3 regions of the Lactobacillus sp. WILCCON 0059 genome follow, and region 2 is predicted to be linked to each of the others. Evidence: predicted binding sites of a transcription regulator. Region 2 holds the regulator's gene; each other region holds the start of a gene.

Region 1 (9,842 bases), 830 kb from region 2:
GCCAAAGGCTGGGCCTCAACGCCTGCTGGAATCGTCAGCGGCTTGTAGCCCATGTGGCTCTTGTCAAAGTCTTTTTCAGCATAAAAGTAATCCGGATAAACTGTCATGTTTAGTACCTCCTTGTTTTTACCAAATCAACAGTTTAAAATTGCTGCTTTTTACACATTCACTTTCTTTTCTAAAAGCGCTTTCCAGTGCTCAAAGCAAATTGTAGAACTATTTCTTAATAAAAAAATTGACATAGATCAATTCTGGCGGATTTTTTGAAAAAAAGGCTATTTTTCGCAAGTAAATCTTCAATTTTGCTAAAAAACGGGTATTTTTTGAATTTTTCGCAGAAAAGAAAAAAGGAAGATAAAAGAAATAGGGAGCTAAAGAAGAAAAGGAAAAGAAGGAATGAAAAAAGAGCCCATCAGGGCTCTTTTGCAGGGATTACTTGTCAACGTGGATTTCAACCACCCGGCGGTGCTTGTCAACTGTAAGCTGGTAGCTGGTCCGGTCGGGAATCAGCCGCTTGGCCACGAATTCGAGTTCTTCTTCGCGGATCTTGCGGTGGTGGTTTTCTAATACAATCCCGATGGCGATTGGGCTTTCGGTATAAACTACGGTAGTGTTGCCTAAGGAGTAAACTTTAACGTAGTTCACGCTCGTAGTATTTAGCTGACTGTGAACTAATTCGGCATAGCTATTAGTAACATCAATTAAGTGCATAAAACTTCACCCGTTTCTATTTGTCTCTGATATTCCCCTCACTTTCATTATAACGCATTCAAGAAAAAAACAAGGATCCTTTTTGGAGAATCCTTGTTTTTTCTGTTCAGAGATAGTTATTTTTCTTCACTTGCTTCAGCTGCCGGCAGGGCAGGGACTTCTTCAGAGATTGCGATTTCCCCATCCTTTAAGTCGGCGACTAATTGCTTGGCTTCAGTGTGGTCCAGCTTGTAGTCGGCCACCTTGTCTTCGATTTCTTCCTGGATTACCCGGCGAAGCGGACGAGCGCCCATTTCCGGATCGTAGCCTTCTTCAACCAGCTTGTCCTTGGCCGCGTCAGTAACCGTAATGTGCAGGCCCTGGTCGCTGACCATGGCGTTGGTCTTGTCCAAAAGGAGGTTGACGATCTGCAGGAGGTTGCCCTTGGTCAATGGGTGGAACTGGATGATGTCGTCAAAACGGTTCAGAAATTCTGGCTTGAAGTACTGGCTCATCACCTTGCGGGTTTCTTCAGCTTCGTTCTTGTTGTTTTCCGCCGCGAAGCCTACGCTGGCCGTCTTGATCCCTTGGCCGGCGTTTGAGGTCATGATGATGATCGTGTCCTTGAAGGAGACAGTTCGCCCTTGTGAGTCAGTCAAACGGCCGTCGTCAAGAATCTGCAAGAAGAGGTTCAAAACATCTGGGTGGGCCTTTTCAACTTCGTCCAAAAGGATCAGGCTGTAAGGGTTGTGGCGGACCCGTTCGGTCAATTGCCCGGCTTCTTCATAGCCGACATAACCCGGAGCTGACCCGATCAGCTTGGAAACAGAGTACTGCTCCATGAATTCGGACATGTCGAAACGGATCATGGCATCTTCGCTGCCGAACATCTTCAAGGCCAGCTGCTTAGCCAGCTCGGTCTTGCCGACCCCGGTCGGGCCAACGAAGAGGAAGGAGCCGATTGGCCGGCCGGACTTGTTGAAGCCGATCCGGTTTCTTCTGATGGCCCGGGCCACCTTGTCAACGGCTTCGTCCTGGCCGATAACCTTGGCCTTGAGGTCGCTGGCCAAGTTGGCCAGCTGGTTTTCTTCTTGGGCCTGGATGTCGCCGACCGGGATGTTGGTCTTTTCTTCGACGATCTTGTCCATGACCTTGGCCGTGATGGTTGGGGTCTTGTCCGGGTCGACGTTCTGGTCCTTCAGCTTTTCGTATTTTTCGATCTGGTCGCGGTAGTAGGCAGCCTTTTCGTAGTCTTCGTTCTTCAAGGCGTCCTGCTTGAGCTTCTCAGCCGCGTCGATTCTTTCCTGGATCTTTTCCTTATCGATGTAAGGAATGGTCAGGTTCATTCTTGACCCGGCTTCGTCCAGAAGGTCGATGGCCTTGTCTGGCAGGAAGCGGTCCTGGATGTAGCGGGCAGACAGCTTGACGGCAGCTTCGATGGCATCGTCAGTGTATTTGACGTGGTGGTAGTCCTCGTAGCGCTTTTGGATCCCCTTGAGGATCTTGATGGTTTCGTCGATGCTTGGCTCCTTGACTTCAACTGGCTGGAAACGCCGGGCCAGGGCGGAGTCCTTTTCGATTTCCCGGAATTCCTTGATGGTCGTGGCCCCGACTAATTGCAGCTCGCCTCTGGCCAGAGCCGGCTTGATGATGTTGCCGGCATCCATGCCGCCTTCAGAATTGCCGGCGCCGACGATTTCGTGGATTTCGTCGATAAAGAGGATGATGTCTGGCTGGCTCTGCAGCTCTTTGACCAGCTGCTGCATTCTTTGTTCAAACTGGCCCCGGATCCCGGTCCCTTGCACCATGGAAACCATGTTGAGGGAGATGATCCGCTTGTTTTGCAATTTAGCTGGAACGGACCCGTCTACGATGTCTTGGGCCAGGCCTTCAACGACCGCGGTCTTGCCGACCCCGGCTTCCCCGATGAGGACCGGGTTGTTCTTGGTCCGCCGGTTGAGGATTTCGATCACCCGGGCGATTTCCCGGTCCCGGCCGATAACCGGGTCGATCTTGCCCTTCTTGGCCAAAGCGGTCAAGTCGGTCCCAAACTGGTCAAGCAGGGACTGGCCGCCGCCATTGCCGCCTCGGCCCGGGTTTTGCCCGGATGGATTTTGGTTGTTGTCACGGTTTGCGCCATTTGGCCGCCCGTTCAAAGCATTGAAGAGGTCGTCAAAGTCGCCGAAAAAGTTGTCATTGTTCATTTGATTGCCTTGTTGATTCCTTAATTCTTGGTAGCATTGCTGACATAAGTCGATTTCTTTGTTTTGGCCGTTAATCTTCGTGTAAAGATGTATCGAGGCCTGCCGTTGGTGGCAGTTTTGACACAACATGTTAAAATACCGCCTTTCATCAAAGTTCTGCCTAAATTATAGGACTTAGCACTCTAGTTAGTCAAGTGCTAAGTCTTGGAAAGAAAACAGCTTGCCTTTGAGTCTTCTTCCTTTAATTTTGACAAATAATTGCGCTAAAATAATGGACAGGAGGTTGTAACATTAATATGGACTATACTGATATTTTGGAGCAATTGGTCTCAGGCGACTTGCTTGAGTACCAGATCGACCCGCAGAAGGACCCGGAAGATGCTTTTGCCTTCCAGCAAAGCCTGCGCAATTACGGGAAAAACAAGAAAATTACCGGCCGGGCTGGCCGTGGCGGGGTTATTACCTATACTTCGATCGAGAATAAGCCCAAGTATTAATGAAAACATTTACAAATTAAGTTGTAATGACCTCGAAAACATGTTATTCTTTAAGGGAAACGGTACTTTGGTACCCAATTCTTGATTTTTAAAGGAGATAATTTACGATGGAAAAGAAAGAATTTCACATTATCGCTGAAACTGGTATTCACGCTCGTCCAGCTACCTTGTTGGTACAAGCTGCTTCAAAGTTTGGTTCAGACATCAACCTTGAATACAACGGCAAGTCAGTTAACCTTAAGTCAATCATGGGCGTAATGTCATTGGGTGTTGGCCAAGGTGCAGACGTTACTATCAGCGCTGAAGGCGACGACGAAAAGGAAGCTATCGCAGCTGTTGCTGAAACTATGTCAAAAGAAGGTTTGGCTGAATAATGACTGAAACTTTGAAGGGTATCGCAGCCAGTGACGGCGTTGCTGTTGCTCCAGCCTACCTCCTGGTCGAACCGGACCTTTCTTTTGAAAAGAAGTCCGTTGCCGACGCGGAAGCTGAAGTAGCCCGCTTTGACAAGGCAGTTGCCGAATCACAAGCTGAATTGGAAAACATCCGCAAGGTTGCAGCTGAAAGCTTGGGTGAAGAAGAAGCGCAAGTCTTTGACGCCCACTTGATGTTCCTGTCAGACCCTGAATTCACTGGCCAGATCAGCGCCAAGATCAAGAGCGACGCTGTCAACAGTGAAGCAGCTTTGGACGAAGTTGCCCAAAACTTCATCACTATCTTCCAAAGCATGACTGACAATGCCTACATGCAAGAACGTGCCGCTGACGTCCGCGACGTTTCAAAGCGGATCATGGCGCACTTGCTGGGCAAGGAATTGCCTAACTTGGCAAGCATCGACCACGAAGTAGTTCTGGTTGCTGAAGACTTGACTCCAAGTGACACGGCACAATTGAACAAGAAGTACGTTAAGGGCTTCGTAACTGACCTGGGCGGCCGGACTGCTCACTCAGCCATCATGGCTCGGTCTTTGGAAATCCCAGCTGTTGTCGGGACTGAAAAGATCACCACTTCTGTAGAAAACGGCCAAATGCTGATCGCTGACGGTTTGGATGGTGTTGCCATCGTTGAACCAAGCGAAGAACAAGTGGCTGACTACCGCAAGAAGGGCGACGACTTCGCCAAGCAAAAGGCTGAATGGCGGAAGCTGAAGGACGAACCATCAGTAACTGCTGACGGCAAGCACTTCACTATTGCTGCCAACATCGGTACTCCAGACGACCTGGCCGGCGTTCTGGAAAACGGTGCTGAAGCAGTCGGCCTGTTCAGAACTGAATTCTTGTACATGAACTCAAACGACTTCCCAACTGAAGAAGACCAGTTTGAAGCTTACAAGAAGGTTCTGGAAGGCATGAACGGCAAGCAGGTTATCATCAGAACCATGGACATCGGTGGCGACAAGCACCTGTCATACTGGGACCTGCCAGAAGAAATGAACCCATTCCTGGGTATCCGTGCCGTTCGTCTGTCCTTGAAGAACAAGGAAATCTTCCGGACCCAGCTGCGGGCCTTACTGAGAGCATCAGCTTACGGCAAGCTGGGGATCATGTTCCCAATGATCGGTACTTTGGACGAACTTCACCAAGCCAAGGCTGTTTTGGCTGAAGAAAAGGACAAGCTGGTCAAGGAAGGCGTCAAGGTTGGCGACGACCTGCAAGTCGGCATGATGATCGAAGTTCCAGCAGCTGCTGTTTTGGCAGACCAATTTGCCAAGGAAGTCGACTTCTTCTCAATCGGGACCAACGACTTGATCCAGTACACTATGGCTGCTGACCGGGGCAACGAAAACGTTTCTTACCTCTACCAGCCATACAACCCGTCAGTTCTCCGTCTCATCAAGCACACGATCGACTCAGCTCACGAAGCTGGCATCTGGTGCGGGATGTGTGGTGAAGCAGCTGGTGACTCAACTATGTTCCCAATCCTGCTTTCCATGGGTCTGGACGAATACTCAATGAGCGCAACTTCAATTCTGCGGATCAGAAACGAAATGAAGAAGCTCTCAACTGAAGAACTCGCCAGCCTGGCTGACAAGGCTACCAAGGAATCATTGACCAACGAAGACAACATCGAATTGGTTAAGAACCTGATGGCTGACAAGTAAAGAGCAAATTAAAAGCGATTAGCGTGAGCTGACCGCTTTTTTTGTCCGATTAATTAAGAAATTTAAAAGAAAGCCAATTACCCCCTTCCTTTTTGTAAGTATCCATGTTAAACTATATAGTAAGTAACGAATGTGTGTTCATGCAATCTCATTTTAAAGGAGCGTGGTAACAATGGTAGATTTATATGTTTCTCCAAGCTGCACCTCATGCCGCAAGGCAAAGCAATGGCTTGAACAGCACAATATTCCCTACAAGGAAAGAAACATCATTTCTGATCCTCTGAACCGGGAAGAAATCATTCATGTTCTGAGAATGACTGAAGAAGGCACGGAAGAAATCGTGTCAACGCGGTCGAAGGCTTTCCAAGAGCTGAACATCGACCTGGACGACATTTCAATGAACGAACTGATCGATTTGATTGAAAAGAACCCAAGCCTGCTGAGACGGCCAATTATTTTGGATGACCGCCGGATGCAGGTCGGCTACAATGAAGATGAAATCCGTCGCTTCCTGCCGCGCAGCGTGCGCCGGCTGGAAATGGCCCGGGCTAAGCGCCTGGCAGACCAGGATTTATAATTTCAGAATAGAAAGTTGAAGGCGTTGGCTTCTAGAAGCTAACGCTTTTGCTTTGTCGGCTTTTTAGGTTACAATAACAGTACACACAAAGGAGGGATTGAGAATGCGCGTTGAAAAGGTAAATGAGAACACGCTCCGCGTAAGCATGACCCGGGAGGATCTGAATCAGCGGGGCTTGAAGATTCTGGACTTGCTCGGCAACCGGGAAAGAGTCCAGGAATTCTTCCTGTCGGTTCTGCGCGAAGTAGACGAGGACAATGACTTTGCCAGCGATGCGCCGGTGACTTTCCAAGTCATGCCCAACGATGGCGGGATCGATCTCTTGATTACCAAGATGAATAATAACAGCGACCTGCCGGAAGAAATGCGGCGCTTCTTTGATCCTGAAGCTAACGGGGTCGGAGGCGATATAGCTGAGCCAGTTGAGGAAGGGTACTGGGCCTTTTCTGACCTGGATCCGGCTGATGACGCCAACACTGAGATGGACCCGGTGATCATGCAGGACCTGGGCAACACTGATGATGATGACTACGAGGACTACTGGAGTTATCAGGAGACTCATGTCCTGGCCTTTGACGACATCGATGATCTCCTGGCTTTGGCTGACAGCCTCAAGGTCAGCGACCTGGCTTCCAGCGTCTACTACTACAAGCAGAAGTTCTATCTCAAGCTGGCTTTTATGGACGAGAACTACGCGGAAATCAAGCCGGCTGATGCCTGGGCGATCGCCAATGAATTTGGCTGCCAGGTGTCCGCTGACGAATTTCAGCAGGCCCAAGACCACGGCCAGTGCCTCTTCCAGCAGGATGCTCTGGGTGCTCTGCGCCGGCAGTTTGCCAGCAAGTGGGCATAAGAATATAGACTATAATTTGCGGACTCCTTCGGGAGTCCTTTTCCTTTTTTCAGCTTTTTTAAAAAAATCTCCCCCTTTTGGCGTACTAGTTAATGGGGGATTATTTTGTACGCAGCTTTATTAAACAAAGAACTGGTCCTGGCCGTCAGCGAGGCTGGCAAGGTCCGGGAAAACCCGGCCTATCTCAACCAGGAAGTCTACCGCTGCCCGCGCTGCCAAAAGCCGGTGATCCTGGTTTTGTCGCAGAAGGCTGAGCCCTTTTTCAAGCACTACCAGGCTTACCGGGGGCTGGGGGAACAAGAGGAGCACCGGCAGGGGAAAATGCTCCTGAAAGCTGCCTTGACCGCGGCGGGCCTGGCAGCGAAAACTGAGGTGCCGCTGGCTGAAGGTGCCTTGCGGGCTGACGTTTTGGCCACGCCGCTTTTGGCCTTTGAAGTCCAGTGCGCGCCCTTAAGCAAGGAAGAGTTTGCCCACCGGCATGCCCTTTACCGGGCGATCGGGATCAAGGATGTCTGGCTGGTTGGCCGCCGGCATTTTTTAGGGGAAAAATTAAAGCAGACCCAGCTGATTTTCTTTCGGGAAAACCCGGCCTGGGGGAGCTATTATCTGGAAATCCACCAAGAAGAAGGCCTAATCAGGCTAAAATACCAGATCAAGCAGGCACCCATCAGCCAGACCCTGCTCTACCGGCAGGTAGATTTTGCTTTGGACGCTGAAGGAATCGCTGCCTTGTGGCACTTTAGGCCCCTTTTGCCCCCGCCTTTGGCTGATGACTGGGTCAAGGAGCGGGACTATTTGGACCAGCAGCTGAAGGAAAAGAGCAAGCTGGGCCAGAAACTGGGGGAATTGATGTACTTGACCGGCTATACCGTCTTTACCTTGCCCAGGGAGGCTTTTTCCACTTGGCGGCTGCCAGGGGAGAAAAGCTGGCTCTTGAAATTTTTGCAGCAAAAAGCCAGCCCCTAAAGGTGAGGCTGGCTATAAGAGATGAAGGTGGCTGACTGGGCAGTAAAGCGGAGCATTCTCCGTCAGCTGCATCAAGGGTTCAAGGCAGCTGTCAGCGCTATTTTGAAAAATCTGCAGGAGGTCGTCGTCACTTAGTTCGCCGTCAAGCAAGATGCCGCTGTCGTCAATTTGGTCGTCAAAAACCACAGTTGAAGGCAGGGCAGTGACCTGGAATTTCCGGGCCAGCTGCTGGTCCTGGGCAATGACGTCTTTTAAGCAAGTGTCGTTTAAAGTAGATGAAATTTTCTCTGGCTTGATATTCAGGCTTGTCAGCAATTCTTCAGCCAAGGCCGGAGAGTAAGACCGCTGGCCGTCGCTCAAGCTTTCCTGCAGCTTAAACAGGAAGCTCCTGGCCTTCTTTTTGCCATAAGCAATCTGGACGGCATAGTAAAAGCTCTGGGCGCTGACTGAGGCATTATGGTAATTGGCCAAATTGATGGAAGTGTTGAAATTCCAGTTCCGCTTGACCATGTCAGCCTTCATGGCCTCCATGGTTACCAGGGGGATGTAATTGACGGAAATTTCAAGCTCCAAGTCTTTCGCCAGCAGCCGGATGCGCTTTTCAAGCTGGTAGCAGGACAAGCCTAACGGATTGATAAACAGAAAAAGTTCGAACATGGTCGACCTCCAATTTTTGCTTCATCTGCTACTTTAACAAAACTTTTACTTGAAAACAAAAGAAAAGCTTACGGCTATTTTTGCTTGGCATGCAGGCTGGCCCGGGCAATCTTGCTCATGTTGTTGGCTGACTTGACCGACAAGGCAAAGCGGGTCTTGATTTCTTCCAGGGCTTCCTTGATGGCAGCCGGGGAGTCGTTTTCAATTTCCATTTCCCAATCCTGGTAGCCATCCGGGTAGCTGGTCTGGTCTAAAGTCAGCTCGCAGCCCTTCGGCCCGTCCAAAAGGATCCGCCGGGTCTTGCTCCAGGAAAAAAGGGTCAGCTGACCGGCTTTGTCCGGGTAATGCTCCAAAAGATACTTGCCGACATTGCCAACTAGGCTCGGCTTGCCTTCTTTCAAAAAGTCTTCGGCTTCAGGCAGGGTCAAGTCATCATTGATTTCCAGGCTTTCATGGTAGGTTTCCTGCAGCTTCTTGACCGGGACCTTGATGGTTTCCTCGGCCCGGTCTTTAAAGCAGCGGATTCTGAGGGCGCTGTGGTCTTTTTTCAGCTGCCAGTCCGGGGTGTCAAAATAATGGTTGCTCTGCTTGAAATCGCTCTTGACCGGGTAGGCGCTGGTAATAGCATCGTAGCTAGCCTGGTCCAGGGCGACTTTGGCTTCAATTTCGCGGTTCTTGCTCATTTTTGATAACTCCTTTGTTAGATAAAAATTAAAAGGCTTGCGTTGGTGCTTTCGCTAACATCTATGTTAAAATGAATTTGTTTGAGATGGAAGGAAAATGTCTGTGATTACTGATTGGGATACTTTTTTATGGCCATACAATGAAGCCGTAAATGAACTAAAAGTTAAATTCAGAGCTCTCCGGCAGAGTTTCTTGACCAAGGGAGAGCATTCACCAATAGAATTCGTGGTTGGCCGGGTGAAAACGGTCGACTCCATTAAAGAGAAAATGCAGCGGCGGGTCATCAGCCCGGACGTGATCGAAACCGACATGCAGGATATTGCCGGCATCCGGATCATGTGCCAGTTTGTCGACGACATCTACCGGGTCGTTGACCTGCTTCACGCCAGAGACGACCTGGAAGTCGTCGAAGAGCGCGACTATATTCAAAACGCCAAGCCGTCCGGCTACCGGTCCTACCACATGGTGGTGGCCTACACGGTTTATTTGCCAGAAGGCTCCAAGCGCCTTTTGGCGGAAATCCAGATCCGGACTTTGGCCATGAACTTCTGGGCCACGGTAGAGCATACCTTGAACTACAAGTACCAGGGGGCCTACCCGGAAGATATTTCTG
Region 2 (9,842 bases):
TCGTGTCCCCGACCCGGGTTTCCCGGACGGACTTGATGTTGGCGGTGATGTAGCCAACGTCCCCGGCGATCAAGATGTCTTCTTTAACCGGGTGAGGGCTGGAGACGCCCACTTCAGTTACTTCGTACTTCTTGCCGGTGTTCATAATCATGATTTCGTCACCCGGCTTGACCGTACCTTCTTCGATTCTAACTGACATGACCACCCCCCGGTAGTCATCGTACTTGGAGTCAAAGATCAAGGCCTTGAGGGGCTTGGTCAAGTCCCCGGTCGGAGCTGGGATGTCGGTCACGATTCTTTCCAAAAGTTCCGGAATCCCTGCCCCGGTCTTGCCGGAAACTTCTACGGCGTCGCTGGCGTCTAAGCCCAGCATGTCAGCGATTTCGCTCTTGGCCATGTCCGGGTCGGCACTAGGCAGATCGATCTTGTTTAAAACAGGCAGGATTTCCAAGTCGTTTTCCAGGGCCAGGTAAGTGTTTGACAGGGTCTGGGCCTGGACACCCTGGGAAGCGTCAACGACCAGGACAGCCCCTTCACAGGCGGCCAGGGACCGGGAAACTTCATAGGAGAAGTCGACGTGACCTGGGGTGTCAATCAAGTGGAAAATGTAGTCTTCCCCGTCATTGGCGTGGTACTTGACCTGCACCGAGTTCATCTTGATGGTGATCCCCCGCTGGCGTTCAAGGGGCATGTCATCCAGCATTTGATTTTTCAGTTGCCGCTTGGAAACCGTGTCCGTCAGTTCCAAAATCCGGTCGGCAATCGTTGATTTGCCGTGGTCAACGTGGGCCACGATTGAAAAATTGCGGATGTGCTTTTGGTAGTCTTTTAATTTTTCTAAGTCCATATATTTTCTCGCATCCTTACTAAAGTACTAAACAATTATACCCGAAATTGGCCCGTTTGTCTTTTCCCAGTCATCAAAAAAGGCAGTCCTCTCAGACTGCCTCCTTAAATTGCTTTAAAAAATTAGCTCAGCTTCTCCTTCAAGCGTTCAAAGAAACCTTTTTCCTGCGGGGCAATGGAGCCGCCGCTGGCCTTGACGAATTCCAGCAAGGCCTTGCGCTGGGCCTCATTGATGGACTTCGGAATCACGATTTCAACCGTGGTTACCTGGTCGCCAGAACTGCCGCCGCGCAGGCTCGGAACACCCTTGTCCTTTAAAGTAAACTTCTGGTTCGGCTGGGTGCCGGCCGGAATCTTCAGTTTCGTGTCGCCGTAAACCGTCTTGACGTTGATTTCGTCACCCAAGGTTGCCTGGGCAAAGGAAATCGGCACGGTCGTATAGATGGTCTGGCCACGTCTGGTGAAGTCCTTGCTTGGCCGCACCCGGAAGACGATGTAGAGGTCCCCGTAAGGGCCGCCGTTCTTGCCGGCTTCGCCTTGGCCGGCCAGGCGGATCTGCTGGCCGTTGTCGATGCCCGCTGGCACCTTGACCTGCAGGGTCTGCTTCTGGGTCTTGACCCCCTTGCCGTGGCAGTTTTGGCATGGATGCTGAATGATGACCCCACTGCCCGCGCACTTGTCACAGGTCGTCTGCCGCTGGATCATGCCCAAAACGCTTCTTTGCGTAATAGTCATCATGCCGCTGCCGCCGCACTTGTCGCAGGTGATTGGGTGGGTCCCCTTTTCAGCCCCAGAACCATGGCAGACTTCACAGGTGGTTGACCGGCTGTAGCTGATTTCACTGGTCTTGCCCTTGATGGCGTCCATAAAGTCGATCGTCATCGTGTAGTCTAAATCAGCCCCCCGCTGCGGAGCGGTCGGGTCTACCTGCTGGCGGGCGCCGCCACCAAAGAAGCTGTTGAAGATGTCACCAAAGTCACTAAAATCAGCTCCGCCAAAGCCCTGACCACCGTACTGGCCGCCAAAGCCGCCCTGGCCGTTCATGCCAGCCTGGCCAAATTGGTCATACTGCTGCCGCTTTTGCGGGTCATGAAGCACTTCGTAAGCTTCATTGACTTCCTTGTACTTTTCTTCTGCCCCTGCTTCGTGGTTCAAGTCCGGGTGATATTTCTTGGCCAACTTCCGGTAGGCCTTGCTGATTTCTGCGTCACTGGCATCCCGGCTCACGCCTAAGACGTCATAATAGTCACGGTTTGCTGCCATCTGTTTATTACTGCTCCTTTTACTAACAAAAGAAAAGAACTACATCAAGCAGTTCTTCTCCTTTTGTTTAATTATAGTCGCTTTACTTGTCTGGGTCTACCTTGGTGAAGTCGCCGTCAACAGTGTCGCCGCTTGCGCCATTTGAGCCATTGTCAGTTGGGCCTGCTTGACCGCCTTGGCCTTGCTGGTTTTGGGCGTTTTGCTGGTAGAGCTTGACAGCCAGGTCTTGGGCAACCTTGCTCAAAGCGTCCTTCTTTTCCTTCATTTCGTCCAGGTTGTTGTCCTTTTGAGCCTTCTTCAAGTCTTCCAGGGCATCCTTGACTGGTTGAACGTCGCTGTCTGCGAGCTTGCCGTCAACTTCCTTCAAAGTCTTTTCGGTTTGGAAGATCAAGCCGTCAACTTCGTTTCTGAGGTCGACTTCTTCCTTCTTCTTCGCGTCTTCGTCAGCGTGTTCTTCAGCTTCCTTCTTCATTCTCTCGATTTCTTCGTCTGACAGACCTGAAGCTGATTGGATGGTGATCTTTTGTTCCTTGCCAGTCCCCATGTCCTTGGCAGAAACATTAACGATACCGTTCTTGTCGATGTCGAAGGTAACTTGGATTTGTGGCACGCCACGTGGAGCAGCTGGAATGTCAGTCAGTTCGAAGCGGCCCAAAGTCTTGTTGTCAGCTGCCATTGGCCGTTCACCTTGCAGAACGTGGATGTCAACGGCTGGCTGGTTGTCAGCGGCAGTTGAGAAAATCTGGCTCTTGGAAGTTGGGATCGTGGTGTTTCTGTCGATCAGCTTGGTGAAGACCCCGCCCATGGTTTCAATACCCAGGGAAAGCGGAGTAACGTCAAGCAAAACGATGTCCTTAACGTCACCGGAGATAACCCCGCCTTGGATTGCGGCACCCAAAGCAACGGCTTCGTCTGGGTTGATTGAGTGGTCTGGTTCCTTGCCAGCCCACTTCTTTACGGCTTCTTGGACAGCTGGAATACGGGTTGAACCACCGTTCAAGATGACCTTGTCGATGTCGCCAACTGACAGGCCAGCGTCACGCAGGGCGTTGTCAAATGGGATCTTGGTTCTTTGCACTAAGTCATCAGTCAGTTCGTTGAACTTAGCCCGGGTAAGGTCTGCTTCCAGGTGCAGAGGACCTGCTTCACCAGCGGAGATGAATGGAAGAGAAATGTGGGTTGAAGATACGCCTGACAAGTCCTTCTTGGCCTTTTCAGCCGCGTCCTTCAAACGCTGCATTGCCATCTTGTCCTTGGACAGGTCAACGCCGTTTTCTTGCTTGAAGCCGTCAACCAGCCAGTCGATGATCTTGTTGTCGAAGTCGTCCCCACCCAGGTGAGTGTCACCGTTGGTTGACAGAACTTGGAAGACGCCATCGCCCAATTGCAAAACGGAAACGTCGAAAGTACCACCACCAAGGTCGTAAACCAAAACAGTTTCGTCGTCTTCATCCTTGTCCAAGCCGTAGGCCAAAGCTGAAGCAGTTGGTTCGTTGATGATCCGTTGCACGTTCAAGCCCGCGATCTTGCCGGCATCCTTGGTTGCTTGCCGTTGTGCGTCGTTGAAGTAGGCTGGAACAGTGATAACCGCGTCAGTTACAGGTTCACCAAGGTAGTCTTCTGAGAACTTCTTGATGTATTGCAAGATCATGGCTGAAATTTCCTGTGGGGTGTAAGCCTTGTCGCCAACCTTGACCTTGTAGTCACTTTCGCCCATGTGCCGCTTGATGGAAACAATAGTATTCGGGTTGGTGATGGCTTGCCGCTTGGCAACTTCACCGACTTGAATTTCGCCGTCCTTGAAGGCAACTACTGAAGGGGTAGTTCTGGCGCCTTCCGGGTTGGTAATAATCTTTGGTTCCTTGCCTTCCAAAACCGCAACTGCTGAGTTGGTGGTACCTAAGTCAATCCCAATAACTTTAGACATTGTCTTTTATCTCCTTTGTATTATTTTTGCTTGTTTATTGCTTTGTTAAAAAATTGCCTTACTGGGCAACCACAACCATGGCTGGCCGCAGGGTCCGGTCCTTGTAGACATAGCCCTTTTGCAGGACCTGGACGACATGGTCTTTTTGATCATCATTTTCAGCCGGTACGCTTTGGACCGCCTGGTGCAATGTCGGATCAAACTTTTCACCGTCAGCCTTGATTTCTTCAATGCCGTTATCCTTCAAGGCTCTGACCAGGCCTTCCAGGGTCATTTCGATCCCCTTCTTCAGCTGGCTGGAAGCCTCGTCGTCGGCCTTGACCTGGAGGGCTCTTTCCAAGTTGTCCACGCTGGCCAGGATATCCTTGCCCAAGCGCTGGGACTCATACTTGACCAGGTTGGCTCTTTCCTTGCTGTAGCGGCGCTGGGCATTTTGAATCTCAGCTTCGCTTCTTAAGTACTTGTCTTCCAGGTCCTTGTTCTTCTGGGTCAAAGCGGCAACTTCAGCCTTGAGCTGGTCCAGTTCTGAATCAGCTGCCTTGTCAGCCTTTTCCTTGTCGCCACTTACCTTTTTGTCTTCTTTTACGCCTGCCTTGTCAGCTTCAGCTGGCTTGGCTTGCTTTTCCTGGTCTTCTTGCGGCAAATCCTTCTCACTTGGAAATTCTTCTTTGCTCACGACAAACCTCCTTATTTAAATCTGCCATAGTAATCTAACAACTTGCGGGCCAGTTCCTGGCGGAAGTATTCCATCAAGCCAATCATTTCCGAGTAAGGCATATTTCTCGGCCCCAAGAGGGCGATCGTTCCCCGGCCATAGCGGCCGACGCTGTATTCAGCCGTCACCAGGCTGAAATCCTTCAGCAGGTCGTTTTGCAATTCCGTCCCTAAGCGGACATGAACTGGATAATGGCCGGGACTGTCACTCAGATCGATCAGTTCATCAGCTAAAGAGCTGGAATTGATCAGTTCATAAAGCGACTTGATGTCTTTTAAATCGCTGTTTTCTGTATTATTGAGCAGGTTCAGCTGACCGTCAACGTACAGCTGCTCACTTGCCGCGTCTTTAATGACGGCTTCCAGAAGCTCCAGAAATTCCGGAGCATTCTTGCCGACGATATTAGAGCTGGACAATTGCTCAAAGGTCTGCTTGTTGATTTCGCTTAAATTCTTGCCGACCAGCTGGTCGTTGATCAAGCGGACAGCTTGTTCAATTTCATCCCCTGAGATGTGCCGCGGCAAGGTGTAAAGCTGGTTCTTGACACTGCCATCGCTGGTTACCAGAATTGCCATGACCTGCCGGGGTGCCAGGGGCACGATTCTGAAGCCCGTAATGCTGACATTCTTGACTTCGGGGCCTTCAGCGAAGGCCGTGTAGTCAGTCAAGTCCGACAGGATCTTGGCAGCTTCCTTGACGATCTCGTCCACTTGGTTGAACGGCTGGTCAAACTGGTAGCCAATTTGATTGTAAATTTCTTCCGGCAGCTGCAGGGGCTGCACCAAATTGTCCAGGTAGTAGCGGTAACCCTCAGTCGATGGCACCCGGCCGCTGGAGGAGTGGGTCTTTTCAATCAAGCCATGCTCTTCCAGGACCGCCATCTCATTGCGGATAGTCGCGCTGGACACTTTAATCGGCAATTGATTCATGACTGTCTTTGAGCCGACCGGCTCATGCGTCTTGGTGAAGTCCTGAATAATTGTCTTGAGAATAAGTTCTTGACGTTCGGTCAACATAACATCGCCCTCACTTTTAGCACTCACATCTTTCATGTGCTAACATGGTATAGATTAACAAGAAATTAGCAGTTAGTCAAGGAGAATGCTAAAAAAAATCCCGCAAAAAAACGGTCTCTTTTCAAAGACCGTTTTTTACTGTCCAATTAAGGAACTAAAATAGTTTTCACTGGCGACCTGGTCCAGCTTCAGCTGCTCGCTTAAAGCTTCCATGTCGGCAAACTTTTCTTCCCCGCGCAAGTACTTGTACCAGGCAATGGTGATCTGCTCGCCATAGATGTCCTGGTCAAAATCAAAGATGTTGGATTCGATGTAAATCTTCTTCTCATCATTGAAAGTGACATTGTAGCCGACGCTGGTCATCGACTGGTACCAGCTGTCCCCCACCTGGGTCATGGTCGCGTAGACGCCGATTTTCGGCAACACTTTTGGCCAGGCCAATTCCAGATTCGCGGTTGGAAAGCCTAGCTTGTGGCCGTTTCTGAAGCCGTGGACGACCTTGCCGCTAGTTAGATACGGGTGACCCAACAATTCTGTAGCCAAGCGGAGATTGCCGCTTTTAATAGCCTTACGGATTTCGGTTGAGCCAATTTTTTCCCCGGCAAAAATCTGCTTTGGCACCACCTTGATGTCAAAGCGGCCCTTGGCAAAAACCGGCAGATTTTCCATGTTGGCCACGTCCTTTGGGCCATAGCTGTAGTCAAAGCCGGCAACAACCGTGTCTGCCTTAAGGCCCATGATGATCTCATCAACGAAGGCCTGGGGAGCCAGGTGGCTGAATTCCGGAGTGAACTTGAGAATCACCAGGTAGTCGACCCCGATCTTGGACATTTCGTAGGCCTTTTCCTCCGGACTGTTCAAGTACTCAAAGTCCTTGACCCCGGCGTAGACCTCCTTGGGATGGCGGTCAAAGGTCAGCACCATCAATGGCAGATCCTTCTCATCTGCAATTATCCGGGCTTCCTTGATCAACTTCTGGTGGCCGATATGAACTCCGTCAAAAAAGCCCAGGGCCAGGACAACCTTGCCGGCCGTCAGTTCTTTCTTGAACGGATAGCTTAGATTTATTACTTTCAAACTTAATCCCTCAATTACTCATTACTTAAAAGCATTAGGTCCGGGCAGTAGAGACCTTGTCCCTTGGCCCGGTAAATCGCTTTAACCTTTTCATTATACCGCAAAGCGACCTTGCCTGCATCAAGAGGGAGTTTGATCCAGGCCCCGTTTTTCACCTGCTGCCATAAGGCATCGTCTAATTCAAATTGCGGGTAGTCAGCAAAAAAGCTGTCGATTGGCTGAATATAATCTTCAGCATGGTCCAAATTCTCCGCCAGTTCTTCCAAAGTGACCGCGTCCTGCAGTTTGTAGCCAGAACTGGCCGTCCGCCGCAATTTGGTCATCACTGCCGGCAAGCCCAATTTATCGCCCAGGTCGTTGACCAGGCTGCGGACATAGGTCCCCTTAGAACATTCAACTTCATAAGAAAAAGTCTGCCGGCCTTTTTCTGGGTCAAACTGGCTTGGCCGCGTCAAGTCATAGCGAAAAACCTGGACAGACCGCTTGGGCCGCTCAACCGGAATCCCTTCTCTGGCATATTCGTAGAGCCGCTTGCCATTGACTCTGACCGCGGAATAAATTGGCGGCTGCTGGACGATTTCCCCAGTCAAAGACTGCATGGCCTCTTTGATGGCCTGGTCACTGACCGGCTCAGTCAGGGCTTTCTCCGCCAAAACTTTCCCTTCCAGGTCATAAGAATCAGTTGCCAGGCCCAGCATGCCTTCACCAACATAAGCTTTTGGCCGCTCATGCATCAGCTCAATCAATTTTGTTGCCTGACCTAGAGCTACCGGCAAAACGCCGGTGACTTCCGGGTCCAGGGTTCCGGCATGGCCGATCTTCTTTTGCTTTAAGAGCCGGCGCAGCTTATAAACCACATCCCCGCTGGTCATGCCCGCTGCCTTGTCGATTACGATAATTCCGTTGAACATCTTTTTCTCCTCTTCTTTATACGCAAAAAAGCGCCCGAAGGCGCTTTTTGCTAGTTTTGGCGATCTTGTTCCTGCTTCTTCAAGTCAGCAAGCAAACGGTCGATCTTGCTGCCGTAGATCACGGACTGGTCCCGCTTGAAAATCAGTTCCGGAACCTTGTACATGGTCAAGCTCTGGCCGAGCAAGTGCCGCATGGTTCCTTTAGCCTTTTCCAAGCCGGCTTCCGCTTCTTTTTGCGCCTGTTCATCTTCAGTCAGCAGACTGTAGTAGACAGTCGCGTATGAAAAGTCATTGCTGCACTCCACGGCGGTAAAAGTCACGTCGCTGACCCGGGGATCGCGGATGTTCTTGCGGATGATCTTGGTCAGTTCCCGCAGGATTTCGCCTTCAACCCGTCCTTTTCTGTGCTTCATTTCAGCCTCCTGTTAACCTGGCTTAACTTCCTGCATTTCGTAGGCTTCCAGTTCATCGCCTTCCTTGATGTCGTTGAAGTTTTCAATGGTCAAACCACAGTCAAAGCCTGCCTTGACTTCCTTGACGTCATCCTTGAACCGGCGCAGTGAGGCAACCTTGCCGTCGTACTTGACCACGCCGTCTCTGATAACCCGGATGCCTGATTCTCTAGTAACGTAGCCGTTGTCGACAAAGGCACCAGCGATGGTCCCGATCTTGGATACCTTCCAGGTTTCGCGAACAGTCAGGTTACCGATAACCTTTTCTTCGTAAGTTGGTTCCAGCATCCCTTGCATAGCGGCCTTAACGTCATCGATAGCCTTGTAGATGATGCTGTAAAGGCGGATGTCGACGCCTTCTTGAGCAGCCTGGCTCTTGGCAGTTGCCGTTGGCCGGACGTTGAAGCCGATGATCAAGGCGTTTGAAGCGCTGGCCAGGGTAACGTCACTTTCATTGATGGCCCCGACGCCGGAGTGGATAATGTTGACCCGGACGCCTTCAACGTCGATCTTTTGGAAGGATTGGGCCAAGGCTTCAGCAGACCCTTGCACGTCAGCCTTCAAAACGATGTCGACAGACTTCATGCTTTCCCGCTTCATCGTGTCAAAGAGGTTGTCCAGAGTAACGTGCTGAACATTTTCACGCTGCTTTTGCAGAGACTGCTGGGCCCGGGCTTCACCAACCGCGCGGGCAGTCTTTTCATCATCAAAGACAACCAGCTTGTCGGCTGATTCCGGCACGTCATTCAAACCAGTAATTTCAACAGGCATTGATGGCGTAGCCTTCTTGACCTGGTGGCCCTTGTCGTTGGTCATGGTCCGGACACGGCCGAAGGTGTCACCGACAACGATTGGATCACCAATCCGCAGGGTACCCTGCTGAATCAAGACGTCGGCAACTGGACCCTTGCCCCGGGACAAACGAGCTTCGACAACCGTACCGATCGCCTTTTGCTTCGGGTCAGCCTTCAGTTCCAGCATGTCGGCTTCCAAGATGATGTTTTCCAAAAGTTCGTCAATCCCCATCCCGGTCTTAGCTGAGATGTTGACGAAGATGGTTGAACCACCATAGTTTTCTGGAATCAGTTCATACTGCATCAGCTGTTCAGTAACGTGGGCAGGGTTGGCACCTGGCCGGTCCATCTTGTTGATGGCCACAATAATTGGCACGCCCGCGCTCTTGGCGTGGTCGATGGCTTCGATGGTCTGCGGCATAACCCCGTCGTCAGCGGCAACGATCAAAACGACGATGTCGGTGATTTCCGCCCCGCGGGCCCGCATGCTTGAGAAGGCCGCGTGACCTGGGGTGTCCAGGAAGGTGATCAAACGGTCGTTGATCCGGACCTGGTAGGCACCGATGTTCTGGGTGATCCCGCCGGCTTCGTGTTCAGAAACCCGGGTGTGGCGCAGGCGGTCCAGCAAGGTGGTCTTACCGTGGTCGACGTGACCCATGATGGTTACGACTGGCGGACGGACAACCTGGTTTTCAGAGTTCTTGGACTCTTCCATTTCCTGGGCAAAAATGTTGTCGATGTCGGAAATGTCTTCGTGGACCTTTTCCACGGCTTCAATACCGTAGTCAGCCGCCAGCAGTTCGATCGTGTCCTTGTCCAGAGACTGGTTCTGGTTGGTCAT
Region 3 (9,842 bases), 1.1 Mb from region 2:
ATCGGCCTCATCGTTGGCACTCTCCTGGCTGCCTGCCTGGGTATGGTTTCCCTTACCCCAGTTTCCCAGGCAGCCTGGCTGCACTTCCCGCAGTTCTTCTACTTTGGCTTGCCAAAGTTTGAATGGTCATCCAGCTTGACCATGATGATCATCGCCTTGGTCTCCATGGTTGAATCAACCGGGGTCTTCTTCGCCTTAGGCGACCTTTTGGGCAAAGACATCACGGAAGATGACCTCAAGCGGGGCTACCGGGCTGAAGGGTTGGCCCAAATCTTCGGCGGCCTCTTCAACACCTTCCCTTACACCACCTTCTCCCAGAACGTCGGCCTGCTGCAATTGTCCGGCATCCGGTCCAAGCGGCCGATCTACTGGGCAGCCGGCCTCTTGATGGCCATGGGCCTTTTGCCAAAAGTCGGCGCCCTGGTCACCATCATGCCAACGGCCGTATTGGGCGGGGCCATGGTAGTCATGTTCTCCTCCATCGCCGTACAGGGGATCAAGATGCTGCTCAAGGTCGACTTCAGTGACAACCACAACCTTTTGATCGTGGCTATCTCCCTGGGTCTGGGCTTAGGCGTCTCCGTTTACCCAACCATCTTCCAGGCTCTGCCAAGCGAACTGCAGCTCTTCCTGGAAAACGGGATTGTCATTGCCTCAATCTCTTCCGTCCTTTTGAACTTGATCTTCAAGGGCAAAAAGGGCCTGGACGAAAACTAACTTTTGCTAATAATCAGACTAAAAGCTTCTTCACCAAATAAGTGAAGAGGCTTTTTATCTTGTCCTTAGTCGCCTAAAAGCAGGACGCAGCGCAGGTCGTCTAAAGCAATGACGTGCTCGTCGATAACCACCTTGTCTTCCGCGTAACCCCGGACAAAGCCAACTATTTCCTCCGGCCGTTCCCCGTTTTCATCTACTTCCTTCAGCTGGACAGCGACTGGGTGCTGATTGGCAAAAGCTGCTCCCAGCACTTTCCCGCACTCTTCCCGGCTCATCTCCGCCCGGTCTGGCACGCTTTTCTGCCTTGTCTCTTTATTGATCATGGCCGTGTGATCGCTTAGGAAAAAGCCCGCCCACTTCTTCATCCCCCGGTCCTGATAATGAGCAAAAAAATCCGTCACCCGCTGGTCAAACTCCTTACTCATAGGCGTTGCCCCCATTGTGACCGCCGACCAGGCGGCTTCTGGCGATTGCCGTGGCCCCTGGCAAAAGGCTGGAGGCTCTGACGACACTGGCAAAGCCGTACTTCTTCCGTAATTTGTCGACTACCTGGTCCCGCTTCTGCTGCTTGATCTGCTCGGCCGGCGGCAGGAAAAAGGTCAGCTGCTGGCAGCCGGCCGGCGCTAAATTGCTGTAAGTCACCCCCAGCCGTCTGACGGCCTGCCCCCGCCACTTTTTTCTAAAAAGGGCCCAGAGCTTGGCCACCAAATCGCTGGAAATATCAGTAGGCGTGATCTTCTCTTGAATGCTGAAGCCAGCTGGATCAGCTTCATAGTCAGCGTAACCGACATAGAGGCTGACCCGGCCCGCCAGCAAATGGTGAGCCCTAATTCTGGCCGCGACCTGGTCGCCGATTTCTTGAATGACGATCTCGATTTCCCGCTGGTCCTCATAGTCCCGGTTCAAGATTTGGGAGTTTCCGTAGCTTTTGCTTTTGGGCCGGTACTTCTGCTTGATAATGCTCCGGTCCACTCCCCAGCTCATGGCAAAAAGCTGCTCGCCGATTACGCCGAACTCCTTCTTCAAAACTGCCGGATCGCTGTGGGCCAGGTCGTACATATTGTTGATCCCCAGCCGGCGCAGGCGATTGGCCGTCTTGACATTGATCCCCCAAACATCCTCCAGCTTAGGAATCTTCCAGATGGTATCGGGCACGTCGATATAATGCCAGCAGGCAATCATTGAAGTCCGGTGCTTGGCGGAAATGTCCATGGCCAGTTTGGCTAAAAGGGGGTTCTCCCCGATCCCGCAAGTCGTGTACAGGCCCAGGCTGTCGTGAATGTCTTTTTGAATCTTCCGGGCCACCAGATAAGGATCATCCCCAAACAAGTGCCAGGACTCGGTCATGTCAATCATGCTTTCATCGATCGAATAAACATGGATATCCTCATCCGCCGCGTACTTGCGAAAAATCTGCAAAACCTCCATGCTGCGCTTGATGTAAAGATTCATATGCGGCTCAACCAGCATTAGGTCCGGGGCCTGGTCTTTAGGCGGCAAGTCCCTGGCCCGCATGACATTGCTCAGGCCGTACTTTTTCTTGGCCAAAGGCGAGGCAGCCATAATCAGGCCTGACCCCCAGTCAGTCCCCGGCTGCTGGGACACGACGGCTAAAGCGACTTCCATCGGATTCAGCCCCAGGCGCAGGGCCTCGCAAGAGGCATAGAAAGATTTGTTGTCGATCATGAAAATAACCCGGTGGGGCTCATAACGGTAATCGTACATCAAAATCCACTTCTTTCTTGAACATTTGTTCCAATAAATTATATCGAACTTTTGTTCTGAAAAGCAAGCGAACAAAAAATAAAACAGAAAATAAAAGCAAAAATAAAAAGAGGCCTCAGCCTCTTTTCCAAAAATTCAGTTTAATAGTCGCCGTTCATGATCGTGTTCTTCACGATGACGTAGTCGACCCGCTTGATTGATTCCAGGTCCCGGCCACCGGCGTAAGAGATAGAAGACTGCAGGTCTTCCTTCATTTCTTCCAAGGTGTCAGCGATGCTGCCCCGGTAAGGGACCAGCATTTGCTTGCCTTCAACGTTGCGGTAGGCCCCCTTTTGCACTTCACTGGCTGAACCCCAGTACTGCTTGTAGGTCTTGCCGTCGATCTTGATCACGTTGCCCGGGGACTCTTCATGCCCGGCCAGCATTGACCCGATCATGACCATGCTGGCCCCGAAGCGGACAGACTTGGCGATGTCGCCGTTGTGGCGGATCCCCCCGTCAGCGATCAAAGGCTTTCTGGCCACCTTGCTGCACATTCTGAGGGCAGCCAGCTGCCAGCCGCCAGTCCCGAAACCGGTCTTGAGCTTGGTGATGCAGGCCTTGCCCGGGCCAACCCCGACCTTGGTAGCGTCAGCGCCGGCATTTTCCAATTCCCGGACGGCTTCTGGCGTTGCCACGTTGCCGGCCGTAAGGAAGGTGTCCGGCATTTTTTCCTTAATGTACTTGATCATGTCGATCACGTAGACTGAGTGCCCGTGGGCCACGTCGATCGTGGTGTATTCCGGGATTAAGTCCTTTTCCACCAGTTCGTCGATAAAGTCATATTCATCGTCTTTGATGCCGACGGAAATCGATGCAAAAAGTCCCTTCTCATGCATCATCTTGATGAAGTCGGCCCGCTTTTCGGGCTGGAAGCGGTGCATGACATAGTAATAGCCGTTTTGGGCCAGCCAGACCGCCAGGTCTTCGTCAATGACGCTTTCCATGTTGGCGGGAACGACTGGGATCTTGAAAGTTCGGTTTCCAAACTTGACGCTCGTGTCACATTCCTTCCGGCTCTTCACGATGGCCTTGTTGGGCACCAGTTGGATATCATCATAGTCAAAAGCTTCCATGCTGAAATAATTGCTCATTTTTTGCCAGCTCCTTTTTTAAAGTACCTTTGATACTTTACTGACATTTGCCTTAAAAGTCAAGGCTTATTCGAACCATTCACGAACATTCTGAAAATATTATTCGGATTTTTGTTGACTAATTGCCAAGTTAATGCTAACCTTTCTAACGTAAGTTCTACGAGATATTTTTTGAGGTGAAAAAATGACATCAATCGCAGTTGTCGGCAGCCAATGGGGCGACGAAGGCAAGGGTAAGATTACAGACTTTTTAGGGACGACGGCAGACCTGTCAGTTCGCGCCAACGGCGGCAACAACGCTGGCCACACGATCGACTTTGACGGCAAGGAATTCAAGATGCGCTTGATTCCATCCGGGATCTTCGCGGCTAAATTGGGCGCCGTGATCGGCAACGGGGTGGTTATCAACCCTGAAGTCCTCTTGGGCGAACTGGACAACTTGGAAAAGAGCGGGATCGACACCAGCAACTTGAAGATCTCCAACCGCGCTCACGTCATCATGCCTTACCACGTAATGCAAGACACTTATGAAGAAGAAGCCAAGGGCAGCCTGAAGGTCGGCACCACCAAGAACGGGATCGGGCCAACTTACATGGACAAGGCTTCCAGAATCGGCATCCGGGTTTGCGACTTGATCGATCCGGAAACTTTTGCTGAAAAGCTCCGCTTCAACCTGGAAAGCAAGAACGCCCTCTTCACCAAGGTTTACGGCAAGCCAGCCATGGACTTTGACGAAATCTACAACAAGTACGTTGAATACGGCAAGCGGATCGCCAAGTACGTTTGCGACACTTCCCTCTACGTCAACGATGCTTTGGACAAGGACGAAAAGGTCCTCTTTGAAGGTGCCCAAGGGATCATGCTGGACATCGACCAGGGTACCTACCCATTCGTAAGTTCTTCTAACTCAGTTTCTGGCGGGATCGCTTCCGGCAGCGGGATCGGGGCCAACCGGATCAAGACTGTCCTGGGCATCTGCAAGGCCTACACTACCAGAGTTGGTGCCGGCCCGTTCCCAACTGAACTGCACGATGAAACCGGCGACAAGATCCGGGACATCGCCCACGAATACGGCACTGTTACTGGCCGTCCGCGCCGGGTTGGCTGGTTTGACTCAGTTGCCCTCCGTCACGCTAAGCGCGTAGCCGGCATCAACGCCTTGAGCTTGAACCTGTTGGACGTCTTCAGCGGCTTTGACAAGATTAAGATCTGCGTGGCCTACGACTTGAATGGCAAGCAAATCGACTACTACCCAGCCAACTTGAAGGAAGTTGAAGCTTGCCAGCCAGTTTACGAAGAACTGCCAGCCTGGGAAGAAGACATCACCGGTGCCAAGAGCTGGGAAGACCTGCCAGAAAAGGCCCAGGCCTTCGTCAAGCGGATCAGTGAAATCACTGGCATCCCTGTCGTGACTGTTTCTGTCGGCCCAGACCGGGAACAAACCATCGTTTTGCAAGACCCATGGACTTTGTAAAAAATTAATATCTACTAAGAGCCTCGTCTTTGACGGGGTTCTTTATTTTGGCAAAAAATGTTTTATCTTGTTTTACTTGAAGAAAGTGCTACCATAGAGGCGTAAATAATATTATTTGGAAGAGATGTTTTTATCATGAAAAGCAAAAATCTTTTTCAATCCGTAAAGGATGTACTAAATGGTAAAATCGCTCTAAGTATCTTTACCTTTTCTACTACCTTCATAGCTGGTTTTGCGGCAGCGACTGTTGCCTTAGGGCTCAAGGGCGGTTATCATAACAGCTCCATAGCCGAAGCTATTATCTGCGGACTTATCCTCTTGTTCTATGGTATCTATGGCACATACAAGCTCTACAAGTTAAACAAGGTAAAAGTCAAGTTGACTACTAATAAATTTAGAGAGAGATTGTGGAATATTTTAACTGGAAAGGGAAGTTTGAGAATTATTGCGTTTTCTGATTCTTTATTTGCTGGCTTTGCAGTTGGGGCTATCGCCTTTTGGAATAGAAGCACAAGCAATTATGATCCAACCATTGAATTGGCCATAATCGCCATTTTCTCTTTTGGCTTTTCAATTGAAGAATTCTACAAGCTCAACAAAAAATAACACACAAAACCCGTCTAGCTCTAAGCCAGACGGGTTTTCCACTTTAGTTATCCACACTGGGATGATTGCCTACTTTTTCCAAAATATCCTTTCCAAAAGAGCGCTTCCTTTCCGCAATGTAAGTGCTATACTATATTTGTTGGAAATGTAATTTTTCGGAGGTAAAAAGTGAAAAAACTAAGCAAATTAATCGCAATTGGACTAGCAACTGGCCTTTCTGCTACAACTCTTTTGCAAGCAACAATTCCAACCGTGGTAAATGCATCTACTACAACAAGCAGTGTGCAAGTTACTAGTTCAACTAACAATTCTTCACAGGGATCATCAGACAACAAATGGCAAAACATAACCACAAAATCAGGAGAAACAATGCAAATCTTGCCAGATGATCCTTCAAGAATGAGCGGCAAGGTAAGATACAACGGTGAGGAACACTCTTACAAAATTACCAATGCAGATGGGATCTACACCATCTATTTAGATGGCGATGAAGTTTGCTCTATCGATATCAACAATAGCCAGGTACCGTCTTCTCAAAGTAGCAGTATTTTCAGCCCGTTTATCAACTTCAGCTACGCAAATGGCAAAGTTGCTTTTAGACATGCTGGAAGAAAATACTACTATCTAGATACTCAGAAATATAATAGCGAATCCGTAAGAAAAATAACTGAGAGTGGAAAGTTCATACTATCTACGTTGTTAACCTGCTTGGAAGACTTACACTTATAAGGATTCAGCTAGAAAACATTTGCAATCTGTAAAGTGGGTGTACAAGAAAGTACTATGAAAAAGCTGAAAGAAATTCTAGAAGGTAAAATTGCTACTAGCCTTTGTGCCTTCATTGCTAGTTTTGCAACCGGCATTACCACAACTGACATTATGTTGTGGAAAAAATATGGTTTTCTTGCTAAAGACATTTGGGAAGTAGCTCTTATTGGGATCGCTTTCTTTATTGACTCTATCTACTTCTTCTACAAGCTCAACAAAAAATAACACGCAAAAACCGTCTAGCTTAGAGCTAGACGGTTTTCCATTTTAATTTTCCACACTGAGGATGGTGACTTGGTAGTCTCCCATCGGCGCTTCAACCGTCACCACATCCCCAGCCTTGCGGTGCATGAGGGCGTGGCCCAAAGGACTGTCAAAGGGCAGCTTGCCATCGCCTACAGCCTCTTCCATCCGGCCCACGATCTTGTAGCTTTCCTCTTCCCCATCGTCTTCATAGCGGATGGTGACATTTTTTCCCAGGTTGACCTTGCCGTCATTCTTGATCTCAATGATTTCGGCATACTTGAGCTGCTTGTTCAAGTAGCGGACCCGGCTGTCCAAATGGCGGAGTTCTCTTTTTGCGGTTGAATATTCAGTGTTTTCAGACAAGTCGCCCAGGGCCCGGGCCTCCTTCAGGTTCTGCACCCGGCGGGGCCGGTCAGCCTTCAAGGCCGCGATCTCGTCTTCAATCTGCTTGTAGCCCTCCGGGGTCATTTTTTGATAATATACCATGCTTGCCAGTCGCCTTTCACTTCTATTTTTAAATCATTATAGCCCGCCCAGATCTTTTTGCCAAAAAATTTATTTAGCAGTCAAAAAAGTTGAGTGCTAAATGCTCCATTTTTCCAAAAAGGGACTATAATATAGTTGTCGGGAAAGAAAGCGGCTCCACCGCTTCTCTTCCTGCCTCTGTTTGTAAAAAGCAGCTTGAATAGAATAATTTGTTGAAGGGAAGTTTTAGATTATGACTAATGATTTAATGAACCGTTACAACGACTTGTTCGATCACATGGGCGGCTGGCTCGACAACTCCAAGGACTTCTTGGACAGCCACGCTTTCAGAAACATTTTGCAATCAGACGTTGCTGAAGATGAGCACGAATACACCGTCAAGGTCGACGTGCCGGGGATGAGCAAGGATGACATCCACCTCTCCTACACTGACGGGATTTTGACGATTTCCGGCCACCGCAGCACTTTCAAGGATGACAGCGACAAGAAGAAGAACCTCTTGCGCCAGGAGCGCAGCGAAGGGTCAGTTTCCAGAAGCTTCAGCCTGCCGAACGTTGACAAGAAGGCCATCAGCGCCAAGCTTGACGGGGGCGTTTTGACGGTTACCCTGCCAAAGAGCGCTCCAGAAGAAAACAAAGACACGATTACTATCGAATAAGCTCAGAGTGCTTAGAGAAGCCCGCGAGGGCTTCTTTTTTTGCCAAAAATTTCAGTATAAAACTTGTGAAATTGTGAAAAGATGCCATTTAAGCATCAAAATTGACCGCTTAGGCAAATTTGGTTTCTTCTCAATTAATCGCATTATAATAACAATTGTGATCAGAAGATCATCCAAATTCAATTTGTGACCGGGAGGGTTTAACTATGGAAAAGTTACTAAAAATAATGTCCGAAGACGAATTAAAACAAGTCAAGGGCGGTAAGAAAAAGCAACCAAGTTGGGTAAAGTGGTCCAACGGAATCAGTGGACTAATTGGTGAACTAGCAGAGCCAGGTTCAATTAACTGGAAGCACCACCACTAATAATAATATGATCAAATTTAAGAGACCTGAATCCAACAATTATACAGAGTTCTATCAAACCAATTCTGAATACAATCTTCATTTAACAGGTTTAATAATGACTAAAAATCAGGAGCACAACATTCTAGAGGCACTAAGATCAATAGACAATTACTGTGACTCTATTGTAGTTGTAGACACAGGATCTACTGATAATACTATTCAGGTCGTTAAAGAAAATTTCTCTAAAGCTCATCTTTATCAAGTTCCTTGGCGAGAAAACTATGCTTATATGAGAAACGAATGCTTAAAGTTCATTCCAGCAGGCTGGACTTTTATCATTGATTCTGACGAAGTGTTCGATAATTCACTCTGTACTAGTCATGAATTAAAAGATTTTCTATACTATCTAGATCAAACTAGTTCAGCACCTGTTTGTACTATAAAAATAAAATCATACAATGGCAATTCCTTTGTGAGGAAAAAGGTTCTATTCAAAAAGGATGACTTTATAAGGTATCATGGTTGCGTACATGAAGAGCTAATAACCATAAAAGGTAAATTAGATATCGTTGACTCCAATCTTTGCATAGTAAACAAGGGAAACAGCCCTCAAGAAATCGTAAGATTTAATAAGGCTAAAAGATACTCAAAACTACTATTGCATCAGATAGACCAAGAACCCAATAATCCACGTTGGGTTGCAATGATCTCTCAAGACTACATCGAGCTTGGATTTATATCTAAAAAATATTATATAAAGCATCTTAAAAAGTTTATATTTAGTAACGAAGCAGATAACTTTTCAGATAGCAACATTCAAGGCAGCAAATGGCTAAAATATCTTTTGGCAAGATACGCTCTTTTACTGATGTCAGATGGGAAACTTAACGAATCTATAGAATGCTCAAAGGCGGCTATGAAGAAATTTCCCTATGATGCGAACTTTTTAGCAATATTTATCTCTGCAAGCAATATATTAAATGAAACCAGAAACAGGTCTACCTTAAAATTCGTCAACAAGTGTCTAAGACAATATGAATCAAATCTTGACAAGGTAGAGGAAGAATCTCAGGGAACCGAAGATTCAGTAATACCTGCTTTAATAAAATTACTAATTAACATTGGCGAGTATTCTAGCGCCAAAAATCTTGTTGAAAATATTGATAATCCAGAGTATAAAGAGTTATTAGATAGTGAAATAGATTTTCTATTGTAAATAGGAGAACACGGTTATGGAATATGTAATTCTGTTAGTAGTTGGCTTGCTACTTATTGTAGGTGGTGCTTTTGCTTTTAAACAAACTAAGAAGTATCTTGAGTTAAAAACAAATAGTAGCAATTATTCTAATGATCAATGGTGGGGATTTGCTCTATGGAGTGGATATATTGGAGCAGGCATCTTGTCACTAGTTGGCGCTATTTTAATTATTGTTTCTGTAATTTCAATGCTATAAATTGATCATTAATAGTATTATTTAGGTAACTACCTAGGTAACGCTATTTTTTATTAGAGTGAGGAATCTTTTTATGAAAAAATTAGATAAAACAGAGCTTCAAAAAATTAAGGGCGGTACTACACAATCTCAGCTTTCTGCTTATATTACTACCAACTTTATTAACATACGGGGCTTTAATACTGATAAGAAAAGCCACCAATTATACAAGAGTTTAGTTAAAGCTTT

Evidence for each region. Region 2 encodes HrcA, which represses chaperone genes, less so after heat shock. Its sites were predicted from a motif close to TTAGCACTCNNNNNNNNNGAGTGCTAA; they were not measured.
Region 1: the regulator HrcA is predicted to act here: its motif matches at 3,069-3,095, upstream of ACYVUT_RS02935 (ATP-dependent Clp protease ATP-binding subunit).
Region 3: the regulator HrcA is predicted to act here: its motif matches at 7,229-7,255, upstream of ACYVUT_RS01445 (Hsp20/alpha crystallin family protein).

What each region holds. Positions count from the first base shown of each region.
Region 1 is NZ_JBUBHN010000001.1:598,995-608,836, forward strand. Features, by position in the region: gene ACYVUT_RS02925 (multicopper oxidase family protein) at 1-107, opposite strand, end outside; gene ACYVUT_RS02930 (DUF1827 family protein) at 433-711, opposite strand; gene ACYVUT_RS02935 (ATP-dependent Clp protease ATP-binding subunit) at 828-3,023, opposite strand; gene ACYVUT_RS02940 (hypothetical protein) at 3,191-3,391, shown strand; gene ACYVUT_RS02945 (phosphocarrier protein HPr) at 3,499-3,765, shown strand; gene ptsP (phosphoenolpyruvate--protein phosphotransferase) at 3,765-5,492, shown strand; gene spxA (transcriptional regulator SpxA) at 5,665-6,069, shown strand; gene ACYVUT_RS02960 (adaptor protein MecA) at 6,173-6,922, shown strand; gene ACYVUT_RS02965 (competence protein CoiA family protein) at 7,028-7,888, shown strand; gene ACYVUT_RS02970 (DsbA family protein) at 7,901-8,545, opposite strand; gene ACYVUT_RS02975 (CYTH domain-containing protein) at 8,620-9,228, opposite strand; gene yjbM (GTP diphosphokinase) at 9,332-9,842, shown strand, end outside.
Region 2 is NZ_JBUBHN010000001.1:1,432,938-1,442,779, forward strand. Features, by position in the region: gene lepA (translation elongation factor 4) at 1-847, opposite strand, end outside; gene dnaJ (molecular chaperone DnaJ) at 970-2,109, opposite strand; gene dnaK (molecular chaperone DnaK) at 2,192-4,036, opposite strand; gene grpE (nucleotide exchange factor GrpE) at 4,095-4,712, opposite strand; gene hrcA (heat-inducible transcriptional repressor HrcA) at 4,724-5,767, opposite strand; gene ribF (riboflavin biosynthesis protein RibF) at 5,903-6,844, opposite strand; gene truB (tRNA pseudouridine(55) synthase TruB) at 6,859-7,755, opposite strand; gene ACYVUT_RS06790 (ribosome-binding factor A) at 7,806-8,168, opposite strand; gene infB (translation initiation factor IF-2) at 8,181-9,842, opposite strand, start outside.
Region 3 is NZ_JBUBHN010000001.1:300,635-310,476, reverse strand. Features, by position in the region: gene ACYVUT_RS01490 (nucleobase:cation symporter-2 family protein) at 1-717, shown strand, start outside; gene ACYVUT_RS01485 (hypothetical protein) at 783-1,142, opposite strand; gene ACYVUT_RS01480 (Y-family DNA polymerase) at 1,135-2,442, opposite strand; gene ACYVUT_RS01475 (GMP reductase) at 2,583-3,575, opposite strand; gene ACYVUT_RS01470 (adenylosuccinate synthase) at 3,760-5,049, shown strand; gene ACYVUT_RS01465 (hypothetical protein) at 5,185-5,655, shown strand; gene ACYVUT_RS01460 (hypothetical protein) at 5,824-6,384, shown strand; gene ACYVUT_RS01455 (hypothetical protein) at 6,439-6,648, shown strand; gene greA (transcription elongation factor GreA) at 6,691-7,155, opposite strand; gene ACYVUT_RS01445 (Hsp20/alpha crystallin family protein) at 7,388-7,813, shown strand; gene ACYVUT_RS01440 (bacteriocin) at 8,020-8,178, shown strand; gene ACYVUT_RS01435 (glycosyltransferase) at 8,276-9,376, shown strand; gene ACYVUT_RS01430 (hypothetical protein) at 9,393-9,614, shown strand; gene ACYVUT_RS01425 (bacteriocin) at 9,688-9,842, shown strand, end outside.